Linked DNA regions of Ciceribacter thiooxidans. The protein of the gene in region 1 interacts with the protein of each later gene in a pairwise test. Links are inferred from orthologs where the notes say so. Each region holds a gene or a part of one and is shown in the gene's direction. Other genes may lie near its edges.

Evidence for each region.
Region 2: the proteins of rho (region 1) and nusG interact in binary tests that used the Escherichia coli proteins (3 or more experiments, as listed by UniProt). The link is inferred for Ciceribacter thiooxidans from one-to-one orthologs.
Region 3: the proteins of rho (region 1) and hfq interact in binary tests that used the Escherichia coli proteins (3 or more experiments, as listed by UniProt). The link is inferred for Ciceribacter thiooxidans from one-to-one orthologs.

Annotation. Positions count from the first base shown.
Region 1 is NZ_CP059896.1:3,514,866-3,517,814, forward strand. What follows is about bases 78-2,871. They hold rho (transcription termination factor Rho), read left to right. Parts: upstream 78-740; coding sequence 741-2,003; downstream 2,004-2,871. Other genes in these bases: hemJ (protoporphyrinogen oxidase HemJ), read left to right, coding at 78-550; mnmE (tRNA uridine-5-carboxymethylaminomethyl(34) synthesis GTPase MnmE), read left to right, coding at 2,071-2,871. Outside these bases: hemE (uroporphyrinogen decarboxylase), read left to right, coding at 1-14; more of hemJ, read left to right, coding at 14-77; more of mnmE, read left to right, coding at 2,872-2,949. UniProt on the Escherichia coli protein: Facilitates transcription termination by a mechanism that involves Rho binding to the nascent RNA, activation of Rho's RNA-dependent ATPase activity, and release of the mRNA from the DNA template.
Region 2 is NZ_CP059896.1:1,952,217-1,955,109, reverse strand. What follows is about bases 38-2,775. They hold nusG (transcription termination/antitermination protein NusG), read left to right. Parts: upstream 38-1,010; coding sequence 1,011-1,541; downstream 1,542-2,775. Other genes in these bases: rplA (50S ribosomal protein L1), read left to right, coding at 2,122-2,775; rplK (50S ribosomal protein L11), read left to right, coding at 1,688-2,119; secE (preprotein translocase subunit SecE), read left to right, coding at 794-994; H4I97_RS09380 (hypothetical protein), read left to right, coding at 38-407. Outside these bases: more of H4I97_RS09380, read left to right, coding at 1-37; more of rplA, read left to right, coding at 2,776-2,820. UniProt on the Escherichia coli protein: Part of the processive rRNA transcription and antitermination complex (rrnTAC). The complex forms an RNA-chaperone ring around the RNA exit tunnel of RNA polymerase (RNAP).
Region 3 is NZ_CP059896.1:1,676,783-1,679,761, reverse strand. The notes cover bases 9-2,832. They hold hfq (RNA chaperone Hfq), read left to right. Parts: upstream 9-1,209; coding sequence 1,210-1,455; downstream 1,456-2,832. Other genes in these bases: hflX (GTPase HflX), read left to right, coding at 1,530-2,832; H4I97_RS07960 (D-amino-acid transaminase), read left to right, coding at 239-1,102; trkA (Trk system potassium transporter TrkA), read left to right, coding at 9-217. Outside these bases: more of trkA, read left to right, coding at 1-8; more of hflX, read left to right, coding at 2,833-2,879; H4I97_RS07945 (YdeI/OmpD-associated family protein), read left to right, coding at 2,918-2,979. UniProt on the Escherichia coli protein: RNA chaperone that binds small regulatory RNA (sRNAs) and mRNAs to facilitate mRNA translational regulation in response to envelope stress, environmental stress and changes in metabolite concentrations.

The DNA of each region.
Region 1 (2,949 bases):
GGAGCGGAACCTGATGGCGGAGCAAGAAGCGAAGGCGTCAGGACGGAAAGTCGTTGCGAGGGCTGCGACGGCCATCTTTCTGTTTTGCCTGGCCGCGTTAGGTCTTGTGTTCCTGCAGCCGGAGGCATTGTATCTTTGGATCAAGGCACTCCACGTCATCGCCGTCATCTCCTGGATGGCGGGAATGCTCTACATGCCGCGTTTGTTCATTTACCATTTGGATGCGCCGTTAGGCTCGCAACAGGCGGAGACCTTCTCGGTCATGGAGCAGCGGCTGCTGAAGATCATCATGCGCCCTGCGATGGTGATTGCCTGGATTCTGGGCCTCTACCTGGCTTGGGAGGGTTTCGGCTTTATGGGTGGTTGGCTTCATGTGAAACTGGCGGCAGTGCTTGCGCTGTCGGCCGTGCATGGATATTTTGCCCGTGCCGTTGCAGCCTTCGCCGGTGGTAACTACATGAAGACTGCGCGGTTCTGGCGGTTGATGAACGAAGTCCCGACCGTTCTGATGGTTGTCATCGTCATCATGGTCATCGTGAAGCCTTTTTAGGCCGCTCGGCGGCCTTTCGGCTTATTTTGGACGGGATGCGCCTTTTCGCTTGCGGCGGGTAGGTTGAATCGCTATTTTCCCGAAAATTCCATCTATCCTCAGTGTGCGTGACATCCTGTCACTTGCGGCTCCACAGACCGTACCGATCAGCATCAGCACGCCCTCCCCTACAAAAACGTGGTTCCCCTTAATGGCTGAAATGAAGCTACAAGAACTCAAGAGCAAATCTCCGACGGACCTGCTTACCTTTGCGGAGTCGCTTGAGGTCGAGAACGCCAGCACGATGCGCAAGCAGGAGCTGATGTTTGCGATCTTGAAGATGCTCGCCGCCCAAGACGTAGAGATTATCGGCGAAGGCGTCGTTGAAGTTTTGCAGGATGGCTTCGGGTTTTTGCGTTCGGCCAACGCAAACTACCTGCCGGGGCCGGATGATATCTATATCTCTCCCTCACAGATCCGTCGCTTCTCTCTGAAGACTGGCGATACGGTCGAGGGCCCGATTCGTGGACCGAAGGAAGGTGAACGATATTTCGCGCTTCTGAAGGTCAACACGATTAATTTCGAGGATCCTGAGAAGATCCGCCATAAGGTTCACTTCGATAACCTGACGCCGCTTTATCCGAACGAGCGGTTCAAGATGGAACTCGAGACGCCGACAAAGGACCTGTCTGCGCGCGTCATTGATCTCGTCGCTCCTTTGGGTAAAGGCCAGCGCGCACTGATCGTTGCGCCACCGCGAACCGGTAAAACGGTACTTTTGCAGAATATCGCGCACTCCATCACCGCCAATCATCCGGAATGCTATTTGATCGTTCTGCTGATCGATGAACGTCCGGAAGAAGTGACCGACATGCAGCGTTCGGTGCGGGGCGAGGTTATCTCCTCGACATTCGACGAGCCGGCAGTTCGCCACGTGCAGGTTGCCGAGATGGTCATCGAAAAGGCCAAGCGGCTGGTCGAGCATGGTCGAGACGTCGTCATCCTTCTCGATTCGGTCACGCGCCTGGGTCGTGCTTATAACACGGTTGTTCCGTCCTCCGGTAAGGTTCTGACCGGTGGTGTCGACGCGAACGCGTTGCAGCGTCCCAAGCGTTTCTTCGGCGCGGCGCGCAACATCGAGGAAGGTGGCTCTCTGACGATTATCGCGACGGCGCTGATCGACACCGGCAGCCGTATGGACGAAGTGATCTTCGAAGAGTTCAAGGGCACCGGTAATTCGGAAATCGTCCTCGATCGTAAAGTCGCCGACAAGCGTATCTTCCCGTCCATGGATATCCTCAAGTCCGGCACACGCAAGGAAGACCTGTTGGTCCCACGCCAGGATCTCCAGAAGATCTTCGTGCTGCGGCGTATTCTTGCCCCCATGGGAACGACCGATGCCATCGAGTTCCTCATCGACAAGTTGAAGCAGACAAAGAACAACGGAGACTTCTTCGACTCGATGAACACCTAAAGTTTCCGGTAATTAGCCGGATTCCGTGGGTGGTAGTGAGAACGAGCGGGCGAGGCTCGGTTGGGGTATGTCTATGATCCCTAATTCAGACGAAACGATCTTTGCACTTTCGTCCGGTGCCCTGCCCGCTGGTGTCGCCGTTGTACGGCTGAGTGGTCCAGCGACCTTTTCGGTGCTACGGACCCTCGTTGGAGAGCTCCCAGAACCCCGTTTTGCTGCTTTGAGATCGATCCGGAGCCGTGACGGCCACCTGCTGGACACCGGACTTGTTGTCAACTTTCCAAACCCGGCATCCTTTACCGGAGAGGACTGTGCCGAGATCCATCTTCATGGTGGAAAGGCGGTGGTCGCGGCGTTGCTTTCAGAGCTGGAGAGCTTTGAGGGATGCAGGATTGCCGAAGCCGGAGAATTCTCGAGACGTGCCTTCGAGAATGGTAAACTCGACCTGGTCGAGATAGAAGGCCTCGCCGATCTACTCACCGCGGAAACCGAGATGCAGCGGCGGCTCGCTGCCGAACAGAGCTTCGGCCGGTTGTCGGCGGTCTACGAGGCGTGGCGTGAGCGGCTGCTTCATGCGAGGGCGATGATCGAGGCAGAGCTCGACTTCGCAGACGAAGGTGACATTCCTGGCAGCGTCTCGGACCGTGTCTGGCCCGACCTCGGTGCGCTTGCCGAAGAGGTGAGGAAGCAGCTTGAAGCTGAGAGGGCGGGCGAGATCATCCGAGACGGCTTCAAGGTTGTGATCGCCGGTTCCCCGAACGTCGGCAAGTCAAGTCTCTTGAATGCCCTTGCAGACCGCGAGATCGCGATCGTCACCGAGTACGCTGGTACGACGCGTGACATTCTCCACTGTGAACTCGACCTCGACGGCTTCGCCGTTCACCTCTTTGATACAGCGGGCATCCGCGAGACCAATGAACCGGTTGAGCAGGAGGGTATACGTCGT
Region 2 (2,893 bases), 1.6 Mb from region 1 along the record:
GAAGCGTCGCGCTGGGGGCAGGGGCGACCGCCTCCGGTGCCTGGCAGGTGAGCGCCGGCGCAGGCTATGACCCTGCGATCGGCCGCCAGGCGCTTTCGCTCTCGCAGACCGGACAGTGGTCGGCGACGCCGGCGATCGACATTGCTGCTTCCCGTGCGGTGGAAGCGAGCGCGATTGCGGGACATTCCGTCGGTATCGTCGCGCGGCAGTCGGTGAAGGTCGATTTTTCCGATCTCGGCACATCCTTGCGGATGGACGGCGTCCTCGACGGGCGCACCCGTGCCGCTCACACGAATCTCGGTATGGAAAAGAGGCTCTTGAGGGGCGTCGCCCTCACTGCCGATATCTCCGATCCGTTCCGCTCGAGCTCCGCCACCTTCGGTGCCCGCGTGCAGCGTCACTGGTGAGCGTGAAAGATCGCACCGGCCTGTCGAAAAAGCGAAAAACAGGCTTGCCAATCGTTTCGGCTCACCTTAAAGGAGCGCCATGCCAGCGCGCAGGACGCGATTTTATGTCGCGCCGGTGCCGGGTCTAGGGGTATAGCTCAGTTGGTAGAGCGGCGGTCTCCAAAACCGCAGGTCGGGGGTTCGAGCCCCTCTGCCCCTGCCATGTCCCTTTCGAAGAGGACGTAGAACCGCGCGCCCGAGGCAATCGGGCGGGCCGGCAAAAGTTTGCATAATATCGATTTCGCTCTTGTGAAATACGGAATCGGTGTTTATGTAGGGTGAAACAGACACGCGGTGCGTGGGGCTGACATAGTCGGCTTTACGCGCCGTAAAAGCGTGGGCAATAGATGGCATCCAAGACAAATCCGTTTGCGTTTCTGCAGCAGGTCCGCTCCGAGACGAACAAGGTGACATGGCCCACTCGTCGCGAGACGATGATCTCCACGGCCATGGTTCTCTTCATGGTGCTTTTTGCGGCGCTGTTTTTCTTTTCGGCAGATCAGATCATCGGTTGGCTTATCGGCCTGGTGCTGAGCGTCGGTAATTAATCGGGCGGAGACGGACATGGCGGCGCGTTGGTACATCGTCCACGCTTATTCGAATTTTGAGAAGAAGGTGGCTGAATCCATTGAGGAGAAGGCCAGGCAGAAGGGGCTCGAGCATCTTTTCGAGAAGATCCTCGTGCCGACCGAGAAGGTGGTCGAAGTGCGGCGTGGCCGCAAGGTCGACAGCGAGCGCAAGTTTTTCCCGGGCTATGTCCTGGTGCGCGCCGATCTGACCGACGAGGCCTATCATCTCATCAAGAATACCCCGAAGGTGACGGGTTTCCTCGGTTCCGACAACAAGCCGGTTCCGATCCCGGACTACGAGGCTGAGCGCATCCTGGGCCAGGTCCAGGAAGGTGTCGAGCGCCCGAAGTCCTCCGTCTCGTTCGAGATCGGCGAACAGGTTCGCGTTTCCGACGGTCCGTTCGCCTCGTTCAACGGCACCGTTCAGGATGTCGACGAAGAGCGTTCGCGGCTCAAGGTGGAGGTGTCGATCTTCGGTCGCGCTACGCCGGTCGAGCTTGAGTATTCTCAGGTCGAGAAGGTCTGAGTATCAGGGCGGTCATCCGCCCTGTTCCGCGTGGGAGGATGAAGGCCTGAAGCCGGGTCTTTCAGACGCACCACGCAACCGCAGCCGCCGATGCAAGTCGGCATTTTCGGGCCGGGCGACCGGTCCTTAAGGAAAGGCAGAGAGAAATGGCTAAGAAAGTTGCAGGCCAGCTCAAGCTGCAGGTCAAGGCAGGATCGGCAAACCCGTCCCCGCCGATCGGCCCGGCACTTGGTCAGCGTGGCATTAACATCATGGAATTCTGCAAGGCGTTCAATGCCGCCACGCAGGAAATGGAAAAGGGTATGCCGATCCCGGTCGTCATCACCTACTACCAGGACAAGTCCTTCACCTTCGCGATGAAGCAGCCGCCGGTTACCTACTGGCTGAAGAAGGAAGCGAAGATCACCTCCGGCTCCAAGACGCCGGGCAAGGGTGCGAAGGTCGGTACCATCACCAAGGCTCAGGTCCGTGCGATCGCCGAAGGCAAGATGAAGGACCTCAATGCAGCCGACGTCGAAGGCGCAATGGCGATGGTCGAGGGCTCTGCCCGCTCCATGGGCCTGGAAGTGGTAGGTTGATCATGGCTAAGCTCGCAAAGCGCATTCAGAAGATCCGCGAAGGCATTGATCCGGCGAAGCTCGTCGCTCTGTCGGACGCCATCGCAATGGTCAAGGAACGGGCCGTCGCCAAGTTCGACGAAACCGTCGAAATCGCGATGAACCTCGGCGTTGACCCGCGTCACGCCGACCAGATGGTTCGTGGCGTCGTCAACCTGCCGAACGGCACCGGTCGCGACGTTCGCGTCGCCGTCTTCGCCCGTGGCGTCAAGGCTGATGAGGCCAAGGCAGCCGGTGCGGATATCGTCGGTGCGGAAGAACTCGTCGAGATCGTCCAGGGTGGCAAGATCGACTTCGACCGCTGCATCGCGACCCCGGACATGATGCCGCTCGTCGGTCGTCTCGGTAAGGTTCTCGGACCCCGCGGCATGATGCCGAACCCGAAGGTCGGGACCGTCACCATGGACGTCGCCGGTGCCGTCAAGGCTTCCAAGGGCGGCGCCGTTGAGTTCCGCGTCGAGAAGGCCGGTATCGTTCATGCCGGTATCGGCAAGGCTTCCTTCGACGCCAAGGCGCTCGAAGAAAACATCAAGGCCTTCGCTGACGCCGTCATCAAGGCGAAGCCCGCTGGTGCGAAGGGTAACTACGTCAAGCGCGTAGCGATCTCCTCGACCATGGGCCCGGGCGTCAAGATCGACCCGTCGTCGGTCACTGCGGCCTAAGAATTCTTCCGGAGCCGCGAGGCTCCGGAATACAGTGATTTCCGGTCCGAAAGGACCGGGAATTTCCGGGGAA
Region 3 (2,979 bases), 1.8 Mb from region 1 along the record:
CGAAGCGTTGGAAACCTCGCCGCTCGTCGGACGGCCGTTCCGCGATCTCGACCTGCCGGAGGGCATGCGCATCGGCGCGATCTATCGCGACGGCGTCGTCCTTCGCCCGGACGGCAGCACCAGGATCAAGACCAAAGATCGTGTGGTGCTCTTCGTCACCGCCGCAGCGATCCGTGACGTCGAGCAGATGTTCCGCGTCTCCATCCAGTATTTCTGATCGCCCGGAGTTCGAACGACCATGCCGAGAACTGCCTATGTCAATGGCCGCTACGTCAACCACGGCGAGGCCGGCGTCCATATCGAGGATCGCGGCTATCAGTTCGCCGACGGCGTCTACGAGGTTTGCGAGGTACGTCACGGCGTGATCGTCGATCTCACCCGCCATCTCGACCGGCTCGACCGCTCGCTCTCGGAGATCCGGATCAAGCCTCCGATGGTGCGTGCCGCCCTGATCCAGGTCATTCGTGAGGTGCTGCGGCGCAACCGCGTGCGCAATGGCCTCTTCTATCTGCAGGTCACCCGCGGCGCGGCGCGACGCGACCACGTCTTTCCCGCTGCGGATACGCCCGCGACCCTGGTGGTGACGGCAAAGAGCACTAATCCGGAAATCATAGCCGCGAAGAACGCCAACGGCATCAAGGCGATCACGCTCCCCGACAACCGCTGGGAACGCGTCGACGTCAAGACGGTAGGGCTTCTGCCGAACGTGCTTGCCCGCCAGCAGGCGAAGGAGGCGGGTGCACAGGAAGCGGTCTACATCGATCGTGACGGGATGGTTACCGAAGGGGCGGCAACCAATGTGTGGATCGTCGACAAGGAGGGGCGGCTGATCACACGTCCGGCAGAACCCGGCATCCTCAAGGGAATCACGCGCACGACGCTGATGGATGTCGCGGACAAGCTCGGGGTGCCGATCGTCGAGCGCAGGTTCTCGCGCGAGGAGATGCTGGAGGCGCGTGAAGTCTTCATCACGGCGGCGACCAGCATCTGTTTTCCGGTCGTCGAAATCGACGGCCGTACGATTGCCAACGGCCATCCGGGCGACGTCTCAGCCCGGTTCCGGCAAGCCTTTTTCGACATTGCGGAAAAGACCGCGATTTGATACCAACTTCACCGCGAAGGGGTCGTAAGGGCACTTCCTGGTCGGCTGACACGTGCAAACAATAATTCACCGGTCAAAGTACCGGCAAAAAAGAAAGAAGCGGCGCCATGGCGGAACGTTCTCAGAATTTGCAGGATCTTTTCCTCAACACAGTTCGCAAGCAGAAGATTTCGTTGACGATTTTTCTGATCAACGGCGTCAAGCTGACCGGCGTCGTCACGTCCTTCGACAACTTCTGCGTCCTTCTGCGCCGTGACGGGCATTCGCAGCTGGTTTATAAACATGCGATTTCGACCATCATGCCGGGACAGCCGATGCAGATGTTCGAAAGCGAAGAGAACGTCGCTTCATAGGATCAAAAGCAATCAACACGCGCGATACCAAGAGCGATTCCATAGTCCCGGAGGATGAAAAACACCGGGACGACATGTGCGCCATCGTCATCGTTCCGCTGGTCAAACCCTCGCGCGCTGCCGCGACCGGCCAGACCGACGGCGCTGGCGTCCAGCCGCCCGCTCCAACTCGATCCAACGAAGCCCGTCTCGAAGAGGCGATCGGTCTCGCGCGGGCCATCGACCTGACGATTGCGGAAGGTCTGCTCGTACCGGTCAACCAGCCGCGTCCGGCGACGCTGCTCGGCACCGGCAAGATCGCCGAGATCGGCGCGCTGCTCGACGAGCACAATGCCGGGCTCGTCATCGTCGACCATCCGCTGACCCCGGTGCAGCAGCGCAATCTCGAAAAGGAATGGAACGCCAAGGTCATCGACCGGACGGGCCTCATCCTGGAGATCTTCGGCCGGCGCGCCTCCACCAAGGAAGGCTCGCTGCAGGTCGAGCTTGCTCATTTGAACTATCAGAAGGGCCGGCTGGTCCGCAGTTGGACCCACCTTGAGCGTCAGCGCGGCGGTGCGGGCTTCATGGGCGGTCCGGGTGAAACCCAGATCGAGGCCGACCGGCGTCTCTTGCAGGAGCGGATCGTCAGGCTCGAACGGGAGCTGGAGCAGGTGGTCCGCACCCGCCAGCTCCACCGCGCCAAGCGCCGCAAGGTGCCGCATCCGATCGTCGCCCTCGTCGGCTACACCAATGCCGGCAAGTCGACGCTCTTCAACCGCATCACCGGCGCCGGCGTGCTCGCCGAGGACATGCTGTTTGCGACGCTCGATCCGACGCTCCGCCGCATGAAACTGCCGCACGGGCGCACGGTCATCCTGTCGGACACGGTAGGCTTCATCTCGAACCTGCCGACCCATCTCGTCGCCGCCTTCCGCGCGACGCTCGAAGAGGTGCTGGAAGCCGACCTCATCCTCCATGTCCGCGACATGGCCGATCCGGACAACGGGGCGCAGGCATCGGACGTGCTGCGCATTCTCTCCGACCTCGGTATTGGTGAGAAGGAAGGGGCCGAGCGCATCATCGAGGTCTGGAACAAGATCGACCGGCTGGAGCCGGAACGCCACGACGCGATCCTGCAGAAGGCCGCTTCGCGCGCCAACGTCATTCCGGTCTCGGCGATCAGCGGCGAGGGTGTTGACCGGCTGATGGCGGTGATTTCCGAGCGGCTCTCGGGCGTGCTGACCGAAACCACGGTCATTATCCCGGCCGACAAGCAGGCATTGATCTCCTGGGCCTACGAGAACGCGGTCGTCGATGGCCGCGAGGACCGCGAGGACGGTTCCGTCAGCCTCGACGTGCGGCTGACCGAGCGCCAGGCGATGGAGCTCGAACGCAAGCTCGGCAACGACCGCAAGCGTGACAAGGAAGACTGGGAGCGATGAGGGGCATTTTGCTTCCGTAACGACGAGAGGAGTTGCAGATGCATGATGACACCGCAAGGATCGACGCCTTCTTCTCAGAGGCCAAGACATGGCCGGAGGA